Candidatus Kuenenia stuttgartiensis: one gene and its partner. The protein of the gene in region 1 interacts with the protein of each later gene in a pairwise test. Links are inferred from orthologs where the notes say so. Each region holds a gene or a part of one and is shown on either strand. Other genes may lie near its edges.

Region 1 (16,153 bases):
CCTGTTCTGCAGAAAGGCGTTCACCCTGAAACGGCCAACGCCCGTTATTGCAATGGCAAAATCCAATTCATAATGTTCCTCATATACCTTGCGTTGCTGGTCATTAAGAATATTATACAAAAGCGTATGCACATCCTCCCTCATCAATGGCGGCATGTCAATTTTTCTCATATCACCATGTATACGGATCATGGGCGGTTCACCGGAACTTATATGCACATCCGACGCGCTTTCTTTGGTTGCAAAAGCGAGGAGTTCCATTATATCCATTCATCTTCCTCCAATAACGACATTTCGTATTCGCACATGAGGCCCGCCGTCGCTGACGCGCAAAGGCGATTGACCTCCCTTGCCACACCCTCCCATACCCCCATAAATTTCAAGATCGTTTCCAATGGCATCAATATTCATGAGTGTCTCAAACACGTTTCCGGTAAGAACTACATCGCGTACTTTCTCTTTCAACTGCCCGTTGCGTATCATGTATGCCTCTTCCGCACTAAAGGTAAACATCTCCATATTGGTTTGCCCCCCTAAGGCGCCGATTGCGTAAATACCATCATCAACTTCCGATAACATTTTTTCGAAGGTATCATTACGCGGCTCCATAAAGGTATTCGTCATACGGACGATGGGTTCATTGCCATAACTGATGGCGCGAGCATTGCCCGTAGGCTTTTCATTCATCTTTGCTGCCGTTTCCCGCGAATGAAGCCTGTTGGTTAATATACCATTTTTAATAAGATACGTCTTTTGCGTCGGAGTCCCCTCGCTGTCATACTTGTTGTATCCGGCTTCACCGACTAAAGTACCATCATCAACAATCGACAAGGCGTCAGAGCCAAAACGCTTCCCAAGAACCATGATCTCCCGCAATTGAGCGTTTTCATAAACAAAATCCGCCTCGCTGAGGTGCCCAAACGCTTCATGGACAAATACACCGCACAGCTTGGGATCAATGATGACCGTATATTTGCCGCCATTCACCGGTTTTGCCGAAAGCTGGTCAACCGCGCGTTTTGCAACCTTCTCACATTCCTGTTCCATATTTAATACGTTATTATACCCGCGCAAGTCCCCTACGGAATGATATGCCTGCTGGACGTTCATGCCGTCCCTTGCCATAGCGAGCAGAGAGATGCCGCAAAAAATCGTTTCCTGCGCTATAAAGCTCCCTTCTGTATTGGAGAAAAATACTGTGCCGCGTGAATCCAGATACCGGACATTGGACGTCTGTATTTGTTTTGAAGAAAGGATGATCGTGTTGTATTTGTCGCAAAGCGACTGTTTTTCTTTCAAGGATATTTCCGCCGGGTCATTGACAACTGTCGTCTTTGTATGATCGTTTAGTATGGGTATGGGGGAAAGCTGGCTTTTATTCTTCCCAACGAATTTTGCCTGTTCACAGGCCATTTCAATGTATTTCGGAAGATGTTCTATATCGTTAAAGGCGACAAAACCCCAGCCGCCGTTTACTAACGCCCTTACGCATCCGCCAAAAGAGCTTTTTTCACCGATACCTTCAAGCTCTTTCCCTACATAAGTGACACCCGTACTGACCCCTTCATGGACACGAACCTCAGCGTAGTCCGCTTTTGCCAGTTTTAATGCGTTTTTTATCATTTTTTCCATTTAGGTTATCCCTTTTGAAATTAAGATTATCAAATCCTTATTACCATTGAACAATTTATACAATCCGCAGTCCTCAATCTTCAATCCTCAGTCGGCAGTCCTCAATCTGCAATTTGCCGGCTGCTGAATTACCCTACCAACAAATAAAATGCTTCTTCGTCAAGAATAACCACGCCAAGTTCTTTCGCCTTGTCCAGCTTTGAACCGGGGTCTTCTCCGGCAATGAGATAATTTGTCTTCCTGCTCATGGCAGACGAAACCCTCCCCCCGAGGCGCTTGATAAGTTTTTCCGCATCGCTGCGGGAATATTTTTGCAGTTTGCCGGTTATTACAAAAGATTTTCCCGCTACTTTACTGCTTTTCCGTGGCATATCTGACGCCAGTTTTCCGGTGTTTACTCCTTTTGCAAGAAGCTTTTTTATAATTTCCTGCGTATGTTTGTTTTGAAAAAATTCAACAATGCTTTGTGCTACAACGGGCCCTATCTCATGTATCTTTTCCAGTTCATCTGCGGTTGCATTTGACAGTTTTCCGAGAGAATCAAAATGATCCGATAACACTTCTGCGGTGTGCAAACCAACGTTGTGTATGCCCAAAGCGCAAATCAGACGGTCAAGGTCACGTCCACGGCTATTTTCAATCGCACTTATAAGATTGGATGAGGATTTTTTCCCCATGCGCTCAAGATTAACAAGGTCATCATACTGTAGGGAAAAAATGTCCGAATAATCATCCACGAGGCCTTTATCCACCAATTGTTCGATAATGGCGGGGCCAAGCCCTTCGATATCCATTGCGTCTCTGCCCGCAAAGTATTGGATGCGCCTTTTCGTCTGCGCCTTGCACAACGGGTTGTGGCAGCGCAAATATACTTCACTGTTATCCCGGTGTACAGGGCCTTTACATACAGGACAGCAGGCAGGTTCAACAAAAACCTTTTCCCGTCCGCTTCGCTTTTCTTCCAGTACTTTTACGACTTGCGGAATAATTTCTCCCGCTTTTTGTACAACAACATGATCCCCCACCCTGACGTCTTTTCTCTTTACTTCGTCAAAATTATGAAGTGAAGCGCGGCTTACCGTCGTACCCGCCAGCAATACCGGCGTAAGATTGGCTACAGGCGTGAGCGTGCCTGTTTTCCCTACCTGAACAACAATTTCCTCAATCCTTGTTATCGCCTGCTCAGGCTGAAATTTAAATGATATCATCCAGCGGGGTGCCTTGCTTGTCGCCCCTAATTGCTCCTGAAGAGCAAGGGAATTCACCTTTATGACCATTCCGTCCACCATATAGTCAAGGATTCCGCGTCGTTTATCCCATTCGCGGCAATACCGCACCACCTCATCAATATTTTTGCATAATTGCGTGTACGGGTTTACCGGAAGCCCTATCGCTTTGACAAAATCAAGACACTGTACGTGCGACTCCAATTCCATTCCTTCAACATATCCTATAACATAGGCAAACATTTTGAGTCGCCTTTTCGCGGTAATACGGGGGTCTAAAAGCTTTAATGACCCTGCCGCCGCATTTCTGGGATTTGCGAACTGAATCTCACCTTTCTCTTCCCTTTCTTCATTTATCCGCTGGAACTCTTTATTTGGCAAATAAATTTCTCCCCTTATTTCCACAACCGGCGGTATTTTATAGTGAGCGCCCGATACGGAAAGTTTTAATGGGATCTGCCGGATTGTTTTGAGGTTTGCAGTGACGTCGTCCCCCCGGAAACCATCACCGCGGGTGGCGCCCCGTACAAATAATCCGTTTTCATACCAAAGTGTAATAGCTATCCCGTCAATCTTTAATTCAACGACATATTCAATATCTGTATTGGCATTGATGCCGGCCATGCGTTTTATTCTTTGATCAAACTCCTTCAACTCCTCATTTGAATAGGTGTTATCGATGCTCAGCATTGGTTTCTTATGTTCCACGGCGGGAAACTGACTGATTGGTTGGTCTGCGACCCTTTGGGTAGGGGAATCCGGAGTTATTAATTCAGGATGTGCGCTCTCAAGGTTCTGTAACTCCCTGAGTAGTTGATCATATTCATAATCAGAAATCTCAGGATTATTTTCCACATAATACTTATGGTCGTGATATCTTATAATGCAGCGGAGTTGTTCTATTTTTTCTTTTACCGTTGACGACACTTTTTTATCTTAACCATTTAGAGAAAAATTTATGGAAAACCAGGTTCTCCCTGATGTAATTTTCCGGATGAAAGGAATTTTAAGCTGCCAGTATAACAAACTTTATATAAGAGTCAACGTATTCTGTTATAATGATGGAATCACTTGACTTTATTCTGCATTTTTTATAAACTCGCTAAAACGTGTTTTTTAACGCTAACGTTATGTATTATCGTTAAACTTAATCCGATAATAATTTTACGGTAAAAACCGCCTCCTTTCAGACAACAAAACAATAACGTTGAAAAATGTATGCTGTTTTTCATAAAGGAAGTCAGGGTTTGCGGCGTTTAATTATTTACTGTGTTGATGGTCGTTCGGGGAAAAACCTGCGTAATTGAATCACTTTTTCATTTTAATGATGTGGTAATTAACCACATATTTTCTTAGAGATCCCGCATAAAGGGGTGATGAATTATGGTTAAAGGAAGTGATTCTAAAGTTTTCTTTGAGTTGTTTAAAAAACCTCAGGAAAAAGACGGTGTTCAAAAAGAAGAATTGCAACCAAATGCAGAGGCTGCAGAAACAACACCGCCGCAAGAAGTTGGAACTCCGGTTACGCAGAATGAAAAGCCGGAATCTAAAGGCTTAACCACGAATCCACCACCTGCATCCGCTTCTTCAGAAATGAGGGGAAAATCAGGAACATCTGACCCTTTACAATGGATTAAAAATACAAGTACGGAAGCACTTTCGATTGAAAAAAAGACGGAGAAAAGGCATGCAACGCATGGCCCTATTACGCCAGAACCCATTCCTTCAAAGCAAACAATTGCTACGCCGCCTGCTCCTTTGAGAGATGAAGTGGTGCTACGTAAAGACGAGGTGGTATTGCGGCAGGAAACGCTCATCATTGGCGCCATTGCGGCTACTTTTCTCTCCGTTGCCTGTTTCTTTGTGGGACACAAGGCGGGGTACAATAAGGGAATAACCAACCAGGCGGAAGAGTGGCTGGAAACAATAGAGCCGAAGAAAACTCAACCTGGCGGTATTGGTCAGTTAAAACACATTGACGCACCGAAAGAGAAGACGGCAAAGGATACTGCTTCGAAAGTTGAAAAGAAATCAGGCAGCGATGCGAAACTCGTTATCCAGGATAATGCAATAATAAAGGACCGGTGGACGATACGCGTGATTTCCTATAAAAATTCAAAGGCAAATGTGCAACGCGCCAAAGAAATAGCAGGTATGTTGCAGGAATCATTAGGTTATAGCTCTTTTGTTGTCAACACGGGAAAAGAGCTTTTTGTTTGTGTGGGAGAATTTGACGATTTGAATAGCGCCGACTTAACGAAAACCCAAAGGGACGTTGCCAATTTCGAATATCAAAATAAAAAACAGTTTTCGGGATGCTATCCCGTACGTATGAGATAAAATAAGGAGGAGAAGTATGAGCATTGATAAGAGTTTAAAACCAAAAGGGAAACTTTCGAGGCCGAGAAATGTGTATAGAAAGGTGGAACGTATCGCAATACTTAAGGCAGAGAATCGCTGGGATCAGGATACATCTGTTTTTGGTCTCCCCAAGGTAAAAGTGGAAAAACTAAAGCGAAAAGGCAAGGCCCCAAAGAAAGTTGAACCGGCAGAAGCAGGAAAAGCAGGAAAGGCAGAAAAGGCAGGAAAGGCGAAAAAATGATTGCCAGCAGGATGTCTAATATAGACTCCTCCGGCATCAGAAAGGTCTTTGACCTTGCACAAAAAATGAAAAGTCCGGTAAACCTCAGCATAGGCCAGCCGGACTTTGATGTTCCCGGAGAGATCAAAGAAGAAGCGATTAAGTCCATAAATGAAGGCGCAAACAAATACACATTGACGCAAGGTATACCAGAACTTCGCAATGTGCTGATGGACCGCCTTAAAAAAGATAGAGAGGTGACTGCGGAAGATATTATGGTCACTTCAGGAGTTTCAGGCGCATTAACCTTAGCGATTATGACGCTGGTAGATCATGAAGACGAGGTAATAATTCCTGACCCCGCTTTTGTTATTTACAAACACATGGTGAATTTTTGCAGCGGAAAATCAGTGTTTGTTGATACATATCCCGACTTCAAATTATCCGCGGAACGTATTGAGCCGCATATCACAAAAAAAACCAAAATAATCGTCATAAACAGTCCTGCCAATCCCACAGGGGTGATGAATACGCCGCAGGAGTTAAAAGATATCGCAGAACTGGCAAAAAAACATGACCTGCTGGTAATTTCCGACGAGATATATCATGACTACGACTATAACAACGAATTTGAGAGTATAGGAAAGTATTATAATAAAACGCTTATACTTGACGGATTCTCCAAATCCTTTGCCATGACCGGGTGGCGTTTGGGTTACGCAGCAGGTCCGGAAACGATCATAAAGGAAATGATAAAACTTCAGCAATACACCTTTGTATGCGCCCCTTCCTTTTCACAATACGCAGTGTTCCGGTCATGGGGATTTGATCTGAGCAAATATATTGCGGATTACAGGAAGAAAAGGGACATGATGTACGAAGGGCTGAAAGACAAGTTCCGGATCATAAAACCCGAAGGGGCTTTTTACTTCTTCCCGCAGGTTCCCTGGGGGACCGATGAAGAATTTGTTATGGCCGCCATCAAGAACAATCTGTTAATCATTCCGGGCAGCGTATTTTCTGAACGCCACACACATTTCCGCATTTCTTACGCCGCTACAGAAGAAACCATCGAAAAGGGCATAAAAATTCTTAACGGCCTCGCGTGATCCCCACATTCATTACATAAGCAGATGAATGCTCATGTTCACACCTAAGCTGGCATAGCCAGAACTAAACAAGTACGAAGCACGAAATCCGAAACAAATTCTAATGACAAAATGATTTGAAATGCTAAACAAGCGCATCTTTCGTATTTCGTGCTTCGTATTGTTGGGTATTTTGGGATTTGTTTTGAATTTTATGCTTTGTCATTAGAGTTTGTTTCGTATTTAGCATTTCGGATTTCACCATTAAATATTTTGCAAAAAAATGCAAAGAAATTACAGATAAGGTACTATCAATAAGTTGAGAAGTTACAATAATTGAACCGTTTAACTATTTTACACCTGCATACAAATAGCCTTGATTGCTAAAAAAATATATTGGTATTTTATTGGCTTTTTTGGAGGAATCGCCATCCTGTTCTGGGGACTGGATGACATTGTCGGTATCCACAGAGACGAAGCGATATTTGGCCTCTTAGCGGAAATGATTCTTGAAGGAGTGCGGCCTCTCACCGGTATTTTCAACAATTATACATCTCCGGTACATTCATACATGCTTGCTGTTTGCGTATGGTTTTTTGGGAATTCTGTATGGAGTCTGCGGTGTCTGGGTCCCGTCTTTACCCTCATAACCATTATTGCAATTTTTGATATTACACGGCAACATTGCATTAACCGGGCGCGATGGACAGCCGGACTTCTTCTCACCTTCCCGCCCGTTGTCATGCTTTCACGGCTTTGCGGAGAAGTCTTTGTGCTTAATCCCTTTTTCTTTTTCGGAACAATTTGGATATACGTAAAACTCTGTAATAACGCAAAAAAATACGTCCGGATAACAGGATGGATACTCGCCGGTTTTGTTCTGTCGTTTGGAATCTGGAATCACGTAATTTTTCTCCCAAGCGCAGTTTCTCTCGTCATTTGCTATGCACTATTCATGTGGCCCGGACTGCGGTGTTTTTTAATCCATGGTATGTTTTGCCTTATCGGGTTTTCAATTGGGCTGATACCACGGTTTGTTTCAATGCTTGCGCTGGGAATGGACTTATTTCCCCAAAAACCTTCCATTCCGCCGGCTTCATTGAAAACCGCTCTCTTAAATCTTCTCTATACCCTATCGGGAGACGGACTTTACGCGCGGTTTTCAGGGGGGAGCATCCTTCCCTTCGTATGGGGAATCCCGGCAATATTAGCGATCTTCGCAACAATATTCCTTATTTCAAAACATGATAAAACAGAAAAGAAGATGTTTTGGGGTATCATTACCTTTATTGCCATTAACTTTGCCGGTATATGGCAAATTACGCCATTCGGTTCTGTCGGTTCGCGCATATGGCTGATTATCGCATGGGTATTACCTGTTTTCTTAGGGTTTTGCAAGACAAACGCTAATAGAGGGATGTGGCGTGTTTTGGGAGGTATTGTGATTTTAATAAATTTGATATTGTTGGCTACAAATTATTATATTCCAAACAGCCGTTCAAACGGCGTAATAGAACCTTCTATTTATGTGGGCGGTAAAACCGACAATACATGGGATTATTACGATCACCGCCAGATCACAGAAGCACTGCTTCAGTCAGATGCAGAATACATTTTTATTTCCAATATTAACGTATTTACCTTCTACTATTTAACTCCGGAAGATCAAAGACACAGGATAAAACTGCTTTGGCCCGTCATATTGGGAGGCGGAGGAAATACCCCGGAGAAAGAAAAGCTATACGGGCAGATAACCTACAAAGGGCAAATGCCCAAAACCGCCCTTTTTGTTTTTTATAACACAGACAAAGATTATCTGGCACATTTTATACAGCAACCGTTTTACAACATGACGGCTCAGGTAAAGGACATTGCCGTTCCAGGAGGATTTCTTATTTACCGTTTAAAATAATATTGCAACATATTTGTTACGTGGTTAAATCGGATGTTCACCCCAAGTCAAAAAACAAAAGTGCCGTAAAAGCCTTATATTTATTGACTTTTACGCCGAACAGCAAGCTTTTTTCTAGTGACTACCCGTATGTTCCGGCTTGGCAATACTTCTGGCAACTTTATCTGTAATGCCTCTAATAATTCATGTGATTGTTGCCGCGGACGCGGGATCTTCTGGCAACTAGCTTTTTGGCCTTTGATTGTTACTTCCATCGAACAAATGGTCGTCAATTGTGCGAGACCTTCCTCTACCGTCAAGTCAAAATTCTTCCACGCTCTGCGCAGCCTTCGAATTATCATGTACGCAAGCATTACCACAAACACATGTCCCCGTGTACTATCCTCCTTTCTTACATACACCGGACGAACCTCCAAATTCACCGTCTTACAGTCCCGAAACGCCTTCTCCACTTCCGTTAAATCCTTGTATCGTTCATGTACCAGATTGGTATCCGCCTCGTTCTCCTCAAGATCAGTCTTGATTGCGTAACAACCATCAAGGTATGATGCCTCCTTTAATGCTTCCTCAGCTCTCTCTATCTTTAGCGTCCTATCCTCTTCTTTTATCTGCAACCACCCATCAAGTTTCAATCTCGTTAGCCTTTCCCTTGTTGTTTCCAGGGCCTTCGATACTGACGACTTAGGATGTTCCTTCAGATAACTGTTCTTCTTCACGATGTATTTCTCTATACTCTGTAATTTTGATACACGGGTCTTTGACATCTCTTCCGCCCTTACCGGATTGCGCCTCAGAATATATCGAACCTCATCATCCTTTATCTCGCAGAGCTTTTCTTCGAACAATCCTAATTGCAGTATCCCTTTATTTATCAACGACTCTATCTGCGGCTTAGTTATCGCCGTTATGTAATGAAACCCTTCCGGTAAACTTTCGATTTGCACCGTCTTGATCATCCCACGATCTCCTACAATCGTTACATCTTTGCATCCAAACCGCTCTAATACCTTCTTTACCTGAGATTCAAAGGTCTTCGGATCCTGGGTGTTGCCCCTAAATACTTCTGTTGATACCGGCTCCCCGGATTCATCACAAAGCATACCGATCACTATCTGTTTTTTCCTCTTTTTGCCGTCACGATTATACCCGTACTCACCAAAATGATTCGACTTCCCCTCTAAATAACTGCTCGTCACGTCATACAAAAACAACTTCGGCTTATTGCCTCCTCGTCTTAACTCAAACAGCTTTCGCTCTATCTTTGCCTGATTCTCTGACAACCATGACAAATTATCGTACAGATTGTTCTCGTCAAACCCACGCTTCATATCCAGGACGTCACCCGCAGCATGTATCTGCGCCAACCTTACTGCAGACAGTCTTGACCCCTGGCCTATTACCCTTGCCATTACTTGCCAAAGCGCCAGCTTTCCTTCAAAGTCCTTTCCCAATGCCTCTTCTATCCCTAATTCCTTTGCCACTTGGTACACGCTCCACGCTGCTCCCACAGACAAACCCTCATGGAGTTTCACCGATTCTGACAATGCGCCCAATGCACAGAGATCGTCTTTATGTGCGAGTGCAAGTCTTATCGCTTCAATCTCCAGGGGAGTGCAATTCGACAGATTCGCAATGGTGCGTTTCTTGACCTTCCCATCCTCACGGTACGATTCCCGCAGAAGGGTAGATCGATAGATTTTTTTACCGGATTTTGACTTGTTCTCTACAATATGCATGTCCACCATTGTACAGATAACAACCATTATCCGTCAAGTATATTGTCGTATAATAACAATATATTAGTGACTACATATTTATTAAAAATACAGCCTTAACAAACTATTTATTAAGCACTTATGCGTTTTGGCAGGGGTGAACATCCGCTAAATGGTTAAGGAGTATGTAAAAATGAATCAACGAATCATTCCCCTTGTCCCTCTTCCTAACGAGTAATTTTTAAAATTCCTATTAATAAAGGTGTATTTATTATCTTGCACTTATGGGAGAATGTCCACCACAATGATAGACCGGAAAGATGTTTTTATGCTGGTTGGATTATTTTGTGGAGATTGTAAAGATACCGCTATTAGGGGACTCTTTAATATTGCGTGTATACACCCAGCCTACCTGCCCTTTTGCGGTTTTTACAAAAGCCGCCTTTTCCATTCTATTGATAAACACAATTTTTTCCCCGTGATGCGCTTTCCCAATTACACCGGAGAGTTTGCCATTTTTATAATTTTCCCATAAATATATTTCTTCCTTTGTTATCGTTATACTACTTTTGCTCCTACCTCCCATAAGTCTGAATCCGCTCGTTTTTTGAAGTGATTTCGCTACAAATAACACGAAGGCTGCGATAATAAATAGTAGTATAGTGGTGGTGAGCAGCTTTTTTAGCACGATGACATTCTTTTACACTTTTTTTAATCTGATGAAAAAAACAGGACAATTGTCAGGTGGTATAGTAAAAAGCATTTATTTTTATAAAAATCTGTTTTTTTCTTGCATTTGAATTGTTTCTAGAGTATTAAATTCTGCATGAATCCATTTCTCAGTGAAAAAACCCGAATAGAATTTAAAAAAGCACATAAGAAAGAGCCTCATAGACGTCATGCCGACCGAATCAAAGCTATACTTCTTCTTGATTCAGGATGGAGTTATGAAAAAGTAGCAGAGGCGCTCTTGTTAGACGATCAAACAATCAGGAATTACGAAAAACTATACAAAGATAAAGGTTTTGACGGGCTTTTATCTGACAATTATATTGGCTGTGTGCCAAAACTCACCTGCGAACAAGAAGAACAATTAAAAGATCATATCAGGAAAAACAACTATAGTGCGGCAAAAGAAATTGTTGAATATGTAAAACAGACATTCAATAAAATCTATACACCCGAAGGAATGGTACATACCCTCGATAGATTAGGCTTTACTTACAAGAAAACTACAATAGTTCCAGGCAAAGCAAAACCCTGAAAAACAAAAAGAATTTATCGAAAACTACAAACAACTCAAAGAAGAGAAAGCCCCTGGAGATAAGATACTTTTTATGGATGGAGTTCATCCACAGCATAATTCTACGTCTGCATATTGCTGGATAGAGAAAGGCAAAAAGAAGGAAATACCCTCTAATACCGGCAGGAAAAGAATAAATTTAAACGGTGCTATTGACATAGAAACCTTTGAAGTAACAATCCGGGAAGATGAAAGCATCAATGCTCAATCAACAATAAAGCTTTTCCATGAAATAGAGTCAAGGTATGCTCAAGCCGGTACTATTTACATAATCTCTGATAATGCTAAATATTACAGGTCTAAGTTGGTCAAAGAATACCTTGCAAATTCGAGAATAAAGATCAAATTTCTCCCTTCCTATTCGCCCAATTTAAATCTCATTGAAAGATTATGGAAATTCTTTCGCAAAAAAATATTGTATAACAAGTATTATGATACTTATGAGAAGTTTAAAAACAAATGTTTAAGTTTTTTCAAAAATATTAACGAGTATACAGATGAATTGTCTACTCTTTTAACTGAAAATTTTCAAATTATTGGCGAGCAAATTTCGAAAACCTGATTTGTTTGACTATATTCTAAGGGAAAAAATGGAATATAGCCAAACAAATATGATTTTAGGAATTTGGCAATAAAATGGCTTTCTAAAAAACAGATTTATTTGACTAAGCATACTATACAAGCACGCCCCTTAATTCCCTCTTTATAGAAGGGACGGGAGGTGTAAATTTTTCGAAAACCTTATTTGTTTGACTATATGTCAAAAGTGTGAAAATAAATGTGGATAAAAATGAATGCCGTGGGATTTTTGCCTTTTAAAACCCCAGCCTAATCTAAGGTGATGTGGGCGGTTTGTTGGTATGTTTTGCAACTGTAGTTCTATAGTCAAGTTTATTGAATTGATTCTTCAGATTCAGAACCCAGGAAGTGCCTTTTTAGTCAAAAAGTATGTAAGCTATTGAATTGTGTAGAGATAGGTGTATATAGAGAGAAGGCATTGCCATACGTGGGTGGAAAATGATATGATCCCTTTTTTTCGGAGAAAGGGAGGGTACTCATGCCACAGTTAGTATTACCCCTATTTTCCCCTGACTGCAAACTGATAAATAATCAGGTAGGTTTTGAGAAAATAGGTAGCAAGATATATTATTTTCACGGAAGACTTCCTGTGTTTAGTCATGAGGAAGACGACCTGGAATCATTTCGGTTCATCACCAGTCAATTAGTAGTCGGCGGTAATGTCAAGCAACAACAAATAGTGAAGGCCTTCGGTGTTTCGGCAATAAGTGTTAAGCGTAGTGTAAAGCGGCTAAGAGAACATGGGCCTAAGGGATTTTTCCGTCAGTCAGCGCGAACAAGGTCAGCCCATGTGCTTACGCCAGAGGTAAAAGCGAAGGTGCAAAAGTGCCTGGAAAGAGGGCAGAGTGTTTCAGAAACAGGTAAGAAGTTCAATATCAAATCAAGTACGATTCACAAGGCAATCCAAAGCGGTCAGTTAGAGAAAAAAAAACGGCAGAAAGCGCTCCGGAGCAAAGAAACAAAAGTGAGCGTGCCGTAACCGATAGTCGTGCTGGTATGGGTCTTGGATGTACACGGGAACAAGAACGTGTAGAAGCCGCATTAGGTGGGCTTAATGAGGCAGTTCCGGCATTTGTTCCCGATCAGGACGTCAAATCGGCAGGGGTATTGTTTGCACTGCCGGCATTATTATTAAATGGTTTGCTAAAGTATGCAAACAACTATCTCTCATTTCCCAAAGGGTACTATGGATTACAATCGTTTCTGCTGCTACTGTCGTTTGCAGCCCTCTTAAGGATCAAATCACTGGAGGCAATTCGCTATTGTGAAGCTGGGGAATTGGGCAAGGCAATCGGGTTAGACCGTATACCTGAAATACGAACACTGCGCAAAAAAGTGAAATATATAACAAACCATGGCGAACCTGAGCAGTGGAGCAAAGAGTTATCAAAATACTGGATGGAAGAGGATCCGGAATTGGCCGGGATCCTTTACGTGGACGGCCATGTACGGGTATATAGCGGAAGCAAGACACCGTTACCGAAGCGGTATGTATCGAGGCAAAAGCTATGTTTAAGGGGTTTAACCGACTATTGGGTAAATGATGCAGTAGGTAAGCCATTTTTCGTGGTAAGCAAAGCGGTAAATCCCGGCTTGCTTTCGGTAATGAGAGAACAGATCATACCCCGGTTGCTCCGAGACATACCAAAGCAGCCTACCGGGGAAGAATTAAAAGCCAATCGTCATCTCTATCGCTTTGGTGTAGTATTTGACCGTGAGGGTTACAGTCCTGAGTTTTTCAAAGAAATGTGGGAGAAACGCATAGCGTGTTATACCTACAAAAAGTATGTAAATGATGTTTGGCCGGAATCAGAATTTATAGAGAAAGAGGTGGTTCTTAACAATGGCGAAGTGGTAAAGATGAAACTGGCGGAACGAGGAGTGTATTTCCGGAAGCAAGACCTTTGGGTGCGCGAGATACGCAAATTGACCGATACAGGTCATCAGACATCGATAATAACCACTGATTTTATGAATAACGCTGAGGTACTGGCAGCAAGAATGTTCTCCAGATGGTCTCAGGAGAACTTTCTTAAATATATGATGGAACATTATGGTATAGACAGACTTATCGAGTACGAACAGGAGGCAATAAGTGAGACGACAAAGGTGGTGAATCCCCGTTACAGGGAATTGGAAAGTCAGATAAAAACCAAAACTACACTGTTAAACAGGCAGCGGGTAAAATATGGGGCATTGGTATTAAAAGCAGAAGGAGAAGAACCCGATATCCGGAAGTATGTACAGGAGAAAGCAACAATAAGAGAATCGATAGATACGCTGGAGAAAGAGATTGAACAACTCAAGGCGACAAAAAAGAATACGGAGAAACATATAGAGTTTTCAAAACTCCCGGAAGATAAGAAATTTCAGGATTTAAAGAAGAGCGGAAAGCAATTCGTAGACACAATCAAAATGATTGCTTATCGGGCAGAGACGGCAATGGCAAATACATTGCAGGAATATATTTCTAAAAAAGATGAAGCAAGATCACTGGTACGTCAAATTTTTATGACAGATGCAGATATAATGCCGGATGAAAAGAATGGCGTCTTAAGGATAACGATTCATAACATGACAAACCCAAGGAACAACAGATATGTTCAACAATTATGCGATGTACTTAATAGTTCCGAAACATTATTCCCAGGCACAAATCTGCGCCTTGTATATAATTTGGTATCAAATCAAATTCCACCAGATCAGGAGTTCTGAGATTAGGGATGCTGTCCCTATATGCAGGATTGATCGTTCGTGGTGTCTCCGTTAAAATCTCAGTTTGTTCGTTAGGTAAAAGGGAAACACAAAATACATTTTAAAACGATTTTTTGTTGCAACTGGAAAGAAGGGGGTTTTGCAATCCGTATGCTGCTACATTACCGTCTTCTCTTTCGGCGGAAAGCAGGAATCGTCGTTTTCTTTGCTGCCTTCATCTTTTTTTCTTTTTCGGCGAACACAGCATCGTAGAAAAAAGCGGCGGCCACACCGCCTAAAACAGGACCTACCCACCAAACATAATGGTTTGCAAACTGCCAGGACGCGATAGCTGGCCCAAATGCCCTTGCCGGGTTCATTGCTCCGCTGCTAATCGGGCTGCCAATAAGGACGCCGAACAACACAACAAGCCCGATAGTTAATCCGGAAAAACTACCAAAAGACCTTTTATCAATTGCCGTCCCAAAGACTGTAAGAACGAGCAGAAAGCTAACGATAAACTCCATAACGAGTCCCTGCATTACAGAAATCCCGTCCCCTAACATGCTTGCTCCCAGATGAACCGTATATATTGCTTCAGGAAATAAAATCTTAAGGACAAAACCAGCCAACGCAGCGCCGGCAATCTGTGCTGCAATGTACTTTATAGCCAGATTCGGATTCATCCTTCTGGTGATCCAACATGCTATTGTAACGGCAGGGTTAATATGTGCGCCTGAAATATAGCTCAGTGCATATGTTATAGAGACAATTGCCAACCCATAAGCAATGGAAATCCCTAAAACCCCAATACCGTCCCCTCCTGCTTTCCGCAGGTAATAATCTGTACAAATTGCGCCAGCGGCAATAAAAACAAGCGTAAAAGTGCCTAAAAATTCTGCAATGTATTTTTTGAATGAGTCCACCCCGGATTTCTCCTCTATTAAGTTTCTAAAACACAAAATATAAAAAACGAAACTTTCACATTTTTCTACAGGACACAAACATCTAACAGGATGAAGCTTAAATAATGCTAAACCTTATAGTTACTGTATTATCTTAAAAAAACAAATTCCACCCTTAAAACGAGATTATTAGAATAAAAAAACGTAATTTGTCTCTAAGATATTTACTGGCATGCTTTTGAAGAAATCGCCCATTTCGTAATGCTTATACATTTAATCCTGATATTTGTCAAGTGTTTATTTTGACAATTTTTACGTTAAAATGGACAATATTTAATAATAGTTCTGTCGACTAAATACATCGGGTAGCCGCCTATTAATACTGTAACTATTTCACGAGGGTGGGAATTGGAGTGTTTGCAGATGCGCTATCTTCCTTTGGGGCAGGCGTAATGGTTTGATCCAATTTGATCTGTGAGAGAATGGGAAGTTTTTTGTAATTGAGCGTACCATCTCCC
Region 2 (12,765 bases), 280 kb from region 1 along the record:
CTACGTTTTGAATATTAAAAAAGATCGGAACACCGTTACAAAATATTTGAAAGCGTCTTTTGATCCCAATATTTCTTATTAAATGGAAGCAGGAGCTTCCAGGACATGTGTGCCCCCGAGTAGCGACAAGGCATGCCTTGCCGCTACTTGAGAACGAGAATGGAGTTAAGCCTTCGGCGTTTTTTTTGAGATAGAGCGAAGTTGTACTTCGCGCTACATTCAGGAATCCACGGTATCAACAACTACTTCCTATTTCACCACAATATTCACCAGTTTTTTGGGAATAATAATGGTCTTGACCTCTGTCTTTCCTTTCATGCATAAAATAACACTTTCGTCTATCATTACACGTTCTTTTAAATTTTCATCGCTGATATCCACCGGTACAGAAATGTGGCTTCTTACCTTACTATTGACCTGAATAACAATCTCAACCTCTTCTTCCTGAATCGCATCCTTGTCGTATTCTGGCCATTTATTATTGAAGATACTGGGTTTATGCCCCATCGCCTCCCATAATTCTTCACAAATATGAGGAACAAACGGGGCCATGAGCAATAGAATCGTTTCCATAGAATACCTAAAAACCCGGAACTCCAATTCTTCTTCCGTATTGCGAGGCGCAACAACCTTAAATGAATCAATATTATTTAGTAATTCCATAATCGAGGCAATCGCCGTGTTAAAATGCCACGAAGTGTCTAAATCATCCGTAATCTTTTTAATCGTCTGATTCGTTTGACGGTAAATTGCCTTTGCCTTCGGGGGAAGTTTTTGCATGTCAATTTGTGTGCGCCCAACCTTTGCATAACTCTCTTCAAATTCTATAACCTTTTGCCAGAGCCGGTTCAGAAACCGGTGCGCTCCTGGCACACCCCGGTCGTTCCATTCTGCATCTTTCTGCGGCGGCCCTATAAAAAGGGTGTAAAGACGCTGGGTATCCGCGCCATACTTTTCGATAAGTACATCAGGGCTTACCACATTCCCCTTTGACTTCGACATCTTCGCGCCATTCTTAATAATCATCCCCTGTGTAAAGAGATGGTGAAACGGTTCTTTACATCCGATGAAATCAAGATCATAAAGAGCCTTCGTAATAAACCGTGAATATAAAAGATGCAAAATGGCGTGTTCCACACCGCCAATATACTGATCCACCGGCAGCCACACATTTACCTTTTTTTTATCGAAAGGCTGATTATTATCCTTAGGAGAAAGGTATCGGAGGAAATACCAGCTCGAATCAACAAAAGTATCCATCGTATCAACCTCGCGCTTTGCAGGCGCTGCACATTTAGGGCAAGTCGTGTTGACAAACAAATCAATCTTTGCCAGGGGGTTCATGCCTTGTGGCAGAAACTCGATTTCTTCCGGGAGAAGTACAGGAAGCTGTGATTCCGGAACAGGAACCGTTCCGCACGTCTCGCAATATATAATAGGAATAGGCGTTCCCCAATAACGCTGCCTCGATATTAGCCAGTCGCGCAACCGGTACGTCACCGTCCTTTTCCCAAGCCCCTTCGTTTCAAGATGCTCAGCAATCGCAACCATTGCCCTCGTATTGGGCATGCCGTTAAATGCCTCAGAATTAACCAGAACGCCTTCACAGGTAAAGGCCTCTTTCATCGCTTCGGCGTCAAATGATTCCCCTTCCGGTTGAATAACGGCCTTAACCGGCAAATGATATTTTTTTGCAAAAAGGAAATCCCGCTGGTCATGCGCAGGTACGCCCATGACAGCGCCCGTACCATATTCCATGAGCACATAATTTCCTACCCACAGGGGTACTTTTGTATTATTAACCGGATTGATAACATACATTCCGGTAAAAATCCCCTCTTTTACGGCATCTTCCGCCGTACGTTCCACCATCCCCTGGTTTCTCGCTCTTTCAACAAACGCCATCACCTCGCCCTCGCGCTGAGAACCGATGACTAGTTGCTCAATTACCGGATGTTCCGGCGCCAAAGAGACAAAAGTAACGCCATAAAGGGTATCGGACCGTGTGGTGAAACAAGGCAATATCTCTCCCGAACCTTCCAGCCGGAAATCAATGCGCACCCCCTCGCTTCTCCCTATCCAGTTCGCCTGCATTGTTTTTACCCGCTCCGGCCATCCTTCCAGCAACGAAAGATCGTCAAGAAGCTTCTGGGCATAGTCGCTGATACGAAAGAACCACTGCACCAGATCCCTTTGCCGCACAGGGCTGTCGCACCGTTCGCAGCATCCATCTACCACCTGCTCGTTGGCCAATACCGTACTGCACGAGGGACACCAATTCACCGCCGCCTTCTTTTTATATGCAAGGTCATTCTCATACAGTTTCAGAAAAATCCATTGCGTCCATTTATAATAATCAGGATTGCAGGACGTAATTTCCCTGTCCCAATCATATCCGACTCCCCATCGGTGAAGCTGGTGCTTCATGGCTTTTATATTTTTGTGCGTCCATGCGGCAGGATGCGTACCTCCTTTGATAGCGGCATTTTCAGCAGGCAGCCCGAAAGCATCCCATCCGATGGGAGAAAGCACATTGTATCCCTTCATCATTTTGTACCGGGCGACAACGTCTCCGATAATATAATTCCTGCCGTGTCCTACATGCAATGTGCCGGATGGATACGGAAACATTACCAGGCAATAGAACTTGTCCTTTTTCTTTGTATCATCCGTATAAAATAAGCCGCAGCCTTCCCAGTATCCCTGCCACTTCGTTTCAATACCGGTAAAATTGTACTCCCTTTGCGCCATTAGCTACTCCTTAAAAGCGAGGTATTGCAAAAAAATTAGTAATAATTTTTAGTTTTAACAGGGATACACAGGATAGATAGGACAATAAAAACAAACGTAACTTCTAAATAAGTTGAGGTTTTTATAATAATTTTTATCCTCCTCAATCCTCAATCTGCAGATTACAGATTGCCAACTGTACCGTATTCCCCATTAAAAAAAGGCGCAAGTGGGTAAATCTAGCCCTGTGCCTTTCTTCATCTTTCGCAACGATACAAAACAGATTCAGATTCTAACAGAATTTCATACGTAATCAATTGAAAAGACCATTGATTTCTGTTGAAAAACCTTGACAATCAGCAAGTATCATGGTAGCTTTTTATCTCATCGATATTTGAAACTTACCAACACTTCATCTAAAAAAACTATCACCTATTCTATGTGGGGCTGTGGCGCAGTTGGGAGCGCGTTTGAATGGCATTCAAAAGGTCAGGGGTTCGAATCCCCTCAGCTCCACCATTATTTTCAATGGTTTTCAGGAATTTGATACTACTTGTTTTTCCTCAACTGTAGTCAAATTGTAGTCAGTCCATAAAATCTGAACACCATCCCGCAGACTATCAGGACAGTGATGGGCATAACGCAGTGTCATACGAATATCTTTATATCCCAGCAGTTTTGCTATTTTGTAAATATCCACACCTCTTTGCGCCAAACGCGTCGCAAAGGTATGCCGGAATGTATGCGGAGTACGTCTCTAATACCCGCCTTCTGCAATGCCCTGTCAAGTGCCCTTCGGAGATTGTCACTGTCAATTTTGGTCCCAGCGCCACCGGTAAACACAAGGTCATTCTTAACCCAACTTCGACAAGCAGAAATCGTATCTCTTTTATTGCCAATGTGATACGACTTTAGTCCTTCATTTTTCGGCACTACATCTTTGAGTTTTCATGGGTGATTTTATATTTTTTCTGCCTAATGGTGTATGTTTAATTTGTAGTTTATTGTAAATCGTGTGCTGCTTTTCCGTGGGCGCTGTGCAGGTTCTGACGTCAATAACGCAGCCGTCCTTTGTGTTCATGGTCGTTGTTACCCTTATATGGGTGGCAAGGATATTACGAATCGTATTCCAATTATAATGAACCCCTGCGGTTCTTAGCTTTTTTAATATCCCGGCAAGTATGTGATAGGCCAATACAGTGACATGCACGTGGGCAATGGTTGGGGTATCTGTGTGGTGAAAGTTTGGCCGTAAACCAAGGTTGCCTTTCATTGTTTTAAAACTTTCCTCAACAGTACTCAACGACCTATGGAGCTTTGATATCTCTTCCCCGCTAAGATCAAGTCGGTTTGTCCGTAATACATACGTGCCTATGGCTTCTTCCTTTGCTTGCGCCTGAGCATTTTTCTTAAATTTGATATCGGTCGCTTTGCCATCCGTCTGTTCCACTTTGATCGTATATAAATTGCCCACCTTGTAGCGTTCTTTTAACCGGCCTATCCTCTCTATGATCGTATCATATTTTTTCTGTCTTTTTGGCTTCTCTAATCCTTCTTTTATTGCCGAGAGCGCCTCTTCAAACCTTTGTTCTTTCAGGGAAAGGATGGACTTCTCTTTTGCCTCTTTTGCCTCTTTTGCCTCGCTGTGGCATAAAAGGAATGCCTCTTCTTCAGTACGGACTAATTTCATGCCCAACGTTGTTTTCCCGTCTGATAACATAATCTTCTCTTCGTCCGTTTCAGGCCAAAAAGTATCTTCAAAAGATTTCTTGCGCGAGACGACCACATATTTATAGCCACTCTTCCTGATAAGCGCAATGTTCTCTTCCGTTGCTATCCCTGCGTCCATAACTATCGTTCTATCATTTGAAAACATACCGTCTTCTTTTTTTAATCCATCCAAAATATCTTTTAGGGTACCAGGCTCCGACACATTGCCCTCAAAAACCTTGCTCTGCTTGGGAAATCCCTCTTCATCAACGGTCAAGAAATTCCGCATCTTTTAAAGATAATTTCATAGGCTTTGTCTCCTTTCTTAATTGTATGGTAAGATTAAGGTTGTTAAGTTGTTTTTGGACTTGTGCATTCAATGAGCGAACAAAGACCATCTTTGGCTTATTGTGCAGAAGATAGCCTTGTGATGATCTGGCAAAACCGGTTGAATGTCCTAAAAAAATCCATCCTGCGGCCTTATAGCGGATGTTCACCCCTGCCAAAACGCATAAGTGCTTAATACATAGTTTGTTAAGGCTGTATTTTTAATAAATATGTAGTCACTAATATATTGTTATTATACGACAATATACTTGACGGATAATGGTTGTTATCTGTACAATGGTGGACATGCATATTGTAGAGAACAAGTCAAAATCCGGTAAAAAAATCTATCGATCTACCCTTCTGCGGGAATCGTACCGTGAGGATGGGAAGGTCAAGAAACGCACCATTGCGAATCTGTCGAATTGCACTCCCCTGGAGATTGAAGCGATAAGACTTGCACTCGCACATAAAGACGATCTCTGTGCATTGGGCGCATTGTCAGAATCGGTGAAACTCCATGAGGGTTTGTCTGTGGGAGCAGCGTGGAGCGTGTACCAAGTGGCAAAGGAATTAGGGATAGAAGAGGCATTGGGAAAGGACTTTGAAGGAAAGCTGGCGCTTTGGCAAGTAATGGCAAGGGTAATAGGCCAGGGGTCAAGACTGTCTGCAGTAAGGCTGGCGCAGATACATGCTGCGGGTGACGTCCTGGATATGAAGCGTGGGTTTGACGAGAACAATCTGTACGATAATTTGTCATGGTTGTCAGAGAATCAGGCAAAGATAGAGCGAAAGCTGTTTGAGTTAAGACGAGGAGGCAATAAGCCGAAGTTGTTTTTGTATGACGTGACGAGCAGTTATAGCAAAAAGCATTTATTTTTAGAAGAACCTGTTTTTTTCTTGCATTTGAATTGTTTCTAGAGTATTAAATTCTGCATGAATCCATTTCTCAGTGAAAAAACCCGAATAGAATTTAAAAAAGCACATAAGAAAGAGCCTCATAGACGTCATGCCGACCGAATCAAAGCTATACTTCTTCTTGATTCAGGATGGAGTTATGAAGAAGTAGCAGAAGCGCTCTTGTTAGACGATCAAACAATCAGGAATTACGAAAAACTATACAAAGATAAAGGTTTCGACGGGCTTTTATCTGACAATTATGTTGGCTGTATGCCAAAACTCACTTGCGAACAAGAAGAACAATTAAAAGATCATATCAGGAAAAACAACTATAGCGCGGCAAAAGAAATTGTTGAATATGTAAAACAGACATTCAATAAGACCTATACACCCGAAGGAATGGTACATACCCTCGATAGATTAGGCTTTACTTACAAGAAAACCACAATAGTTCCAGGCAAAGCAAACCCTGAAAAACAAAAAGAATTTATCGAAAACTACAAACAACTCAAAGAAGAGAAAGCCCCTGGAGATATAGTCAAACAAATAAGGTTTTCGAAAAATTTACACACCCCCGGCCCCTCTTTTTAGGGGGGAGATAAGAAGTCCCCTCTATCAAGCTAATCTTTACCCACAAATTTCAAGAGCACCGTAGTTGTACGGCCAATTGAGCTGAAGGCTAAGTGGTGTAAAGTTCGTAAGCAACTTCAATATCAGCCAAACGTGACATGCCTCGCCAAAGTACTTCACTTCCGGGATGGCCATCACCACGGCGACCCAGATGACCGCCAAGTTTACCTAAAAGCCGCACGGCATCATTGAGGCTTGGAGGTAAATCAGGAGGCTCCTTGACCTTGTTCGCAAAAGTTGTCAATGCTTTCCATTCAGAATCGCTGAAGTAGACAGTACAAGGGACATCAGGTGTTTCTTGTCCTAAAGTAGTCAGGTAATGGATACGCCAAGCTATAATCATATCAATGGCCAAAGCGTTGCATAGACGACGAGCACTCTCCAACTGCCGGGCCTCGACACGACAACCGCTCTTGATAATACGATGATAACACTCAATACCCCATCGGCGAGCATACCATTCCAAACGTTCGTAAGCATCTTTTTCTTGCTTAACCGCAACTGTGGTTAACAGCATCCATTCTAACCCATCAATTCCGATAGGCGGATTGACTTCCTGCGCCAGCACCGCCCACACCCTGACCGCAGGCATATTCTTTTTTAGCATAGGTGGGCGTAGCGTAACAGGCATCGCCGGTTGCTGTTCCAGTTTAGTCCACAAAAACTCGCATGATTCTTTATCATCAACAACCTTTCTATTGCGCGAACGTTCTGCACGGATCAGCAACTGAGCGCCATCAGGCGTATTATACTGCTCAGCGAATACCTCGTGAATATCGGCCTCACGATCTGCCACAACCACCAGCAAAGATTTGTTTCGACAGCGTTTCTGTACTTGCGATACTGCATGGTAACTCTCCACCCATTTCCAGCTTTCCTTCTCTTCGATAGGCTTCTTGTGTCGTTTATGTTTGCTGCCTATTCCGTCCCGCGCCCAGCATTGCACATTCAGAAGTCCCAAGGGTGTGCCACTTTCAGTAAACGCCATCGTATCATGCACCATCAGTCCACGAACTTTTTTACTCTTAGTACCTATCGGCCCTAACCCCTGCGTATTCGGATGTGTGCTATAATTCAGAGTCGTAGTATCTTGCGCTACCAAAACCAAACTATTCTCCTTCACACGCTCTTCCGTGGCCTCATAATGAGCTTGCAATATCGCCTTCCAATCTACATTCTCATTGTCAAGGAATCGGTATGCAGCCTTAGTCGCACTGACTGAGCCGCACGCCTGCGGAATGTTTGCCAAAGGTTTGTCATAAAACATACCTGTCATTTCTAAAAGTCTTGAGGTCAATCGTGCATCGCCCAATTTTGTTCCTCCAAGTTCCGCTTCTATCCAATCCCGAGGCTCTTTTTGTGCCACTCTTTGGCGAACATGTACTTTGCCATCGGCACAACAACACAACACCGCCTGCCATTTCTTTTGCAACGGCATAACATAAACGTCTTTGACCGTTGCACCTGTTCCTTTTCGTCCTCGACCTTCCGTGCCTCCTACATACTTCCAGTTAGCTGCCCGATAACAGCTTCCGGAAAACCGTCCTCGTTCCACATAGGTTTCTAAAAGTACAGGACGATATTTATACACTCTTTCCCAATCATCTACCAAACGTGTTTGGCATTTTGCCAATACATGCGATGCCAAACATTTTACTCTTACCGTAGGCGCTATTAAATACCGACTGTTATTGATAACAAACGTATGATTCCGCTTACGTGCTTCCTCCGTCCATCCTATCCACTCGTCGCGACTTTCCACCCGTCTGGCACAGGCACTATAACTTAGCCCTCCTATCCATCCGTAATATTCACTGCGTACAAGATACCGAAGTTGCGCCCCGCATAGGGGCCCACTTCCAAGATAATGATGCGCTTCTAACATGCTACGCCAAAGTTTCGAATGGAATCTCGTTGTAACCCGTATAATCTCTACGTCACCCAACTCCGCTAGCTCGCATGACACTTCCGCAATCGGAGGCGCCTCCGCAGGTTTATTGACTTTTTGAAATGCATAATGCCTGTTCACCTTTGGAAGATTGATCTCTTTACGACGATCCAATTCCAACAACGCCTTGCGACAACTCATCTCTTGCAAACGGCCCGCTTGATTCCGCCAGTCCATCCATTCGCATACCAGACGCGACAGTTTACGACGCGATAGGCACGGTTCCTTTTGGATAGTTTCTGATAAACGCTTTATTACATCATCTGAAAATATTCGACCTCCTACTCTAAGCATGTACACAGTGTAACATACGGTTAACACGGTGTCCAGCAAAAAATATGGGTCATCCCCAGCTATCAAGAGGGGATTTAGGGGTGTGTTTGATAATATGCCTAGTCAAATAAATCTGTTTTTTAGAAAGCCATTTTATCGCCAAATCTCTAAAATCATATTTGTTTGGCTATAAGATACTTTTTATGGATGGAGTTCATCCACAGCACAATTCTACGTCTGCATATTGCTGGATAGAGAAAGGCAAAAAGAAGGAAATACCCTCTAATACCGGCAGGAAAAGAATAAATTTAAACGGTGCTATTGACATAGAAACCTTTGAAGTAACAATCCGGGAAGATGAAAGCATCAATGCTCAATCAACAATAAAGCTTTTCCATGAAATAGAGTCAAGGTATGCTCAAGCCGGTACTATTTACATAATCTCTGATAATGCTAAATATTACAGGTCTAAGTTGGTCAAAGAATACCTTGCAAATTCGAGAATAAAGATCAAATTTCTCCCTTCCTATTCACCCAATTTAAATCTCATTGAAAGATTATGGAAATTCTTTCGCAAAAAAATATTGTATAACAAGTATTATGATACTTATGAGAAGTTTAAAAACAAATGTTTAAGTTTTTTCAAAAATATTAACGAGTATACAGATGAATTGTCTACTCTTTTAACTGAAAATTTTCAAATTATTGGCGAGCAAATTTCGAAAACCTGATTTGTTTGACTATATTTAGAGGGGAAGTCGAATCATTTTGGTGAGTACGGGTATAATCGTGACGGCAAAAAGAGGAAAAAACAGATAGTGATCGGTATGCTTTGTGATGAATCCGGGGAGCCGGTATCAACAGAAGTATTTAGGGGCAACACCCAGGATCCGAAGACCTTTGAATCTCAGGTAAAGAAGGTATTAGAGCGGTTTGGATGCAAAGATGTAACGATTGTAGGAGATCGTGGGATGATCAAGACGGTGCAAATCGAAAGTTTACCGGAAGGGTTTCATTACATAACGGCGATAACTAAGCCGCAGATAGAGTCGTTGATAAATAAAGGGATACTGCAATTAGGATTGTTCGAAGAAAAGCTCTGCGAGATAAAGGATGATGAGGTTCGATATATTCTGAGGCGCAATCCGGTAAGGGCGGAAGAGATGTCAAAGACCCGTGTATCAAAATTACAGAGTATAGAGAAATACATCGTGAAGAAGAACAGTTATCTGAAGGAACATCCTAAGTCGTCAGTATCGAAGGCCCTGGAAACAACAAGGGAAAGGCTAACGAGATTGAAACTTGATGGGTGGGTGCAGATAAAAGAAGAGGATAGGACGCTAAAGATAGAGAGAGATGAGGAAGCATTAAAGGAGGCATCATTGCTAAGCCCCACAATAAATGAACCTGGAATTCTCAGATTAAGTGGAATTAATATATTGAGGTAAAACGGATTTTAGCAGATAGACAGCATCTGGGAAAGAGGAGTTGGAATCTACCATGACGATGTCGATGGTATTAAAGTTTTTTTTACAACGGAAACACCTGGCGAGGTTCGTATTTGGGTTGGTGGCGGAATTAAATTCAGAACAGAGAGGGCAGAGGAAGCGGAAATAGCCTTCGGAGTATTTATGAGGTATGGAGAGGACATCAGCGATGAGTCGATCGATGGGGATATCGTTTCGTAATGAGCGCAAGAGTTGAGGGGAAAAGAGACGGGCCATGGTAGACCTCCTTAAAAAGATTGAATTTCAGCAAGAGCCTGATGGAAGATATCCTGGGTAATTTTCTGTGATTGTCTGATGGAAGCGTTAATCAGGCAGGCGGTGGAAATGGCGTTGATTTGCCTTGGGATGCCGGCGGAGAACTCATGGATCAGGTCTTTGACGTCTGAGTCAAAGATTTTATCGGATGCGCCGGAAGATTTCAGATGGAAGTCTATGTATGCAGCGGTTTGAGTTTTAGTAAGGGGATGAATGTGGTAATGTACCGAGATGCGTTGTGCGAAGTCGGCATGGATGTCTCTTTTGAGGATATATTTGAGGTGTTCCTGTCCCGAGAGGATGATTTTGAGATGAGTGGAAGAATCAAGCGGAGAGCTGACAAGGAGTCTGAGGTCTGTGATGGCGTCGGTTTTCAGGAGATGAGCCTCGTCGATAACGATAATGGGAGTGAGATTTGAGCGCAAGGATTTATCCATAATTTGGAGGAAGAGCCGGTCTTTGGTGTGTTTTGGTATTTCACCGAGCTGGGAGACGATTAAGGAGAGAAGGCTGGATGATTTTAGGTGGGTAAAATGGAGGTAGATGGGGAGAAACAGGTTTTGGGGGATTTGTGAGAGGAAGAGTTTGAGGAGTGTGGATTTTCCGACTCCCGTCTGTCCGTAGAGGACGGCGATAGAGCCTGAGTGTAAGAGGTATTGGAGTCGTGCAAGCCCCTGGGTAAAGCGTTCGTCTTTCATGATAAGGCTGGTGTTGATTCTTTCAGAGAACGGCTGAGTAGTCATGGAAAAATGAGAAGTAAACATGGTTAAGAGACCTCCTTTTTCGAGTAAGCGATTTGTAATTCACGAATGATATAGGGTAAGGTTTTCACGGAGGCATTTTGGAATGCCTCCGTGAGCAATGATTCGTTGAGAGCGGGGATACGGTTGTAGCATTTTTTAAGCGATTCGAGTTCATGAGAGCTGAAGGCGGAGAGAGAGCCTTTGTGTCCCATGAGGAGTGCGAGTTTCTGGACGAATGCCATGAATGGCCAGGGTCGTTCGGAGATGATTTGGTGGTAATCAATGCCTTTGGCCTGAGCCTGGAGAATGGATTTGTGTTTCTGAGTGATAAGGTCGAGGTAATTATGTTTTGGTTTTGAAGGTGAGGCGGCTGGAGTTTCAGCGCCCTGGTCGCGCAGGTAGAGATTTCCCGAGCCGAGGTATTCACCGTTTGCGGAATAGATCAAGACCTTTTTGAGATCGCCGTATGGGTCGTAACGGACTTCTACTTTATCGCCTCTGAGTTTGGGGTCAACACGGTAAAAGCGGTTATCAATGCGGACATCGGCAAAGGTTCTGTCAACGGTTCTGGGGATGCGTTTCATGAAGAAGGCAAGAGCGGCGTCCATATCGACGTGTCGGATGACGGTAAGCCCCTCGTCGTAGCGTTGTTTTGGAGATTGATTGGTTTCGGAGTGGATTCTTGCGTGATAGACAACGGCAAGGTAAGCGGAGAAGGCCTGGTTAATGGCATCAAGGGTGATAATGTCGCCGGAGCGGACTTCCGACTCGAACTGTGTCTGGCTGGTGCCGAAGAAACGTTCGACCAGTCCGCCGGGAGCAGGGTCGCGTGGTGGTCTGTGGATGAGTTTAATGCCGAGGTTGTAACAGGCAGAGCGCAGGGCGTCAGAGTGGTAGACCTTGGCATTGTCGAGGTAGAGTTCTTTGGGCGAGCCGTGGATAGTCCAGGCCCTGATGAGAGAATCGATAAGGATATCGAGGGTTTGTTTGAGATAATACCGTCCTTCGACCACATAACGGCTGTAGCAGTCGATAAAGAGACAGAGGTTTGTGGGAAGCGCCTCGCCGTCAACGAGCACGAAAGGGCCTTCCTGGAAGTCGCCAATCCAGAGGTCGTGGGTATGCTCACGGCTAAGAGCGTATACGCACCTTTTGCTGTGAGACGCCGAGTTTGAGCCGGGTCGCCCCTGCGAGTCTGAGATGGCGGTAGAGGGTGGATTTGGGGATCGTTTTCCCATAGTATTTCTCAAGAAAGCGGTTGAGGCAATCGTCGCTGCGGCGTGGTTGTTCTTTTTTGAGTTCAACGGCTTTGTCGATAATTTCAGGAGAAAACCTTCTGGATGCGCCACGGTCGCTCCTCGCCTTTCTTGCAAGAGATTGAAATCCATCTTTGCGGTAGCGGTTGAGTTTTCTCCTGAGGGTAGAGATAGTGGGTCTTTTCCGCTTTCCGTTGGGGAATACGACCTCCTGAAGGCAGAGTTTTTTCAGAAAAAGGTTGGTCTGCTCCTTCTCAATCTCACCGAAGATGACAGGATGCAGAAGATTGCACCAGAATAAAGCCCATTTTTCGTCTTTCGATTTCATAATTCACCTCCTTTTTTAAGTGTGGAGGTGATTGTAACTCAAGACCAGCCGCTTTTTGTTGCCAGTTCGGGGAAAAATGAATGCCCAAAAATTCGGTGATATTCCGGCTCGGCGCTGAACAATTGAATCGATTGATCGAGGGAGGTTTTTCGTTGTT

The links.
Region 2: the proteins of ligA (region 1) and leuS interact in binary tests that used the Escherichia coli proteins (3 or more experiments, as listed by UniProt). The link is inferred for Candidatus Kuenenia stuttgartiensis from one-to-one orthologs.

The regions. Positions count from the first base shown.
Region 1 is NZ_LT934425.1:3,056,607-3,072,759, reverse strand. Bases 1,274-4,167 are described here. They hold ligA (NAD-dependent DNA ligase LigA), read right to left. Parts: upstream 3,786-4,167; coding sequence 1,761-3,785; downstream 1,274-1,760. Other genes in these bases: KSMBR1_RS14325 (TldD/PmbA family protein), read right to left, coding at 1,274-1,632. Also shown: KSMBR1_RS14330 (type IV pilus twitching motility protein PilT), read right to left, coding at 1-270; more of KSMBR1_RS14325, read right to left, coding at 271-1,273; KSMBR1_RS14315 (hypothetical protein), read left to right, coding at 4,242-5,198; KSMBR1_RS14310 (small basic protein), read left to right, coding at 5,215-5,460; KSMBR1_RS14305 (pyridoxal phosphate-dependent aminotransferase), read left to right, coding at 5,457-6,548; KSMBR1_RS14300 (ArnT family glycosyltransferase), read left to right, coding at 6,904-8,439; KSMBR1_RS14295 (IS1634 family transposase), read right to left, coding at 8,520-10,175; KSMBR1_RS14290 (SH3 domain-containing protein), read right to left, coding at 10,495-10,740; KSMBR1_RS22075 (helix-turn-helix domain-containing protein), read left to right, coding at 10,981-11,418; KSMBR1_RS22070 (IS630 family transposase), read left to right, coding at 11,435-12,019; KSMBR1_RS14280 (COG3415 family protein), read left to right, coding at 12,515-13,015; KSMBR1_RS14275 (putative transposase), read left to right, coding at 13,033-14,751; KSMBR1_RS14270 (MIP family channel protein), read right to left, coding at 14,913-15,656; KSMBR1_RS14265 (RCC1 domain-containing protein), read right to left, coding at 16,024-16,153. UniProt on the Escherichia coli protein: DNA ligase that catalyzes the formation of phosphodiester linkages between 5'-phosphoryl and 3'-hydroxyl groups in double-stranded DNA using NAD as a coenzyme and as the energy source for the reaction.
Region 2 is NZ_LT934425.1:3,338,646-3,351,410, reverse strand. Bases 1-3,085 are described here. They hold leuS (leucine--tRNA ligase), read right to left. Parts: upstream 2,752-3,085; coding sequence 250-2,751; downstream 1-249. Also shown: KSMBR1_RS23600 (hypothetical protein), read right to left, coding at 3,266-3,430; KSMBR1_RS21670 (hypothetical protein), read right to left, coding at 3,412-3,663; KSMBR1_RS15630 (hypothetical protein), read right to left, coding at 4,707-4,937; KSMBR1_RS15625 (hypothetical protein), read left to right, coding at 5,047-5,688; KSMBR1_RS15620 (helix-turn-helix domain-containing protein), read left to right, coding at 5,704-6,258; KSMBR1_RS15615 (IS4 family transposase), read right to left, coding at 6,347-8,539; KSMBR1_RS15610 (IS630 family transposase), read left to right, coding at 8,722-9,249; KSMBR1_RS23595 (CHC2 zinc finger domain-containing protein), read right to left, coding at 9,940-10,242; KSMBR1_RS15595 (ExeA family protein), read right to left, coding at 10,254-11,045; KSMBR1_RS15590 (Mu transposase C-terminal domain-containing protein), read right to left, coding at 11,048-12,103; KSMBR1_RS23590 (helix-turn-helix domain-containing protein), read right to left, coding at 12,156-12,608; KSMBR1_RS21180 (hypothetical protein), read right to left, coding at 12,647-12,765.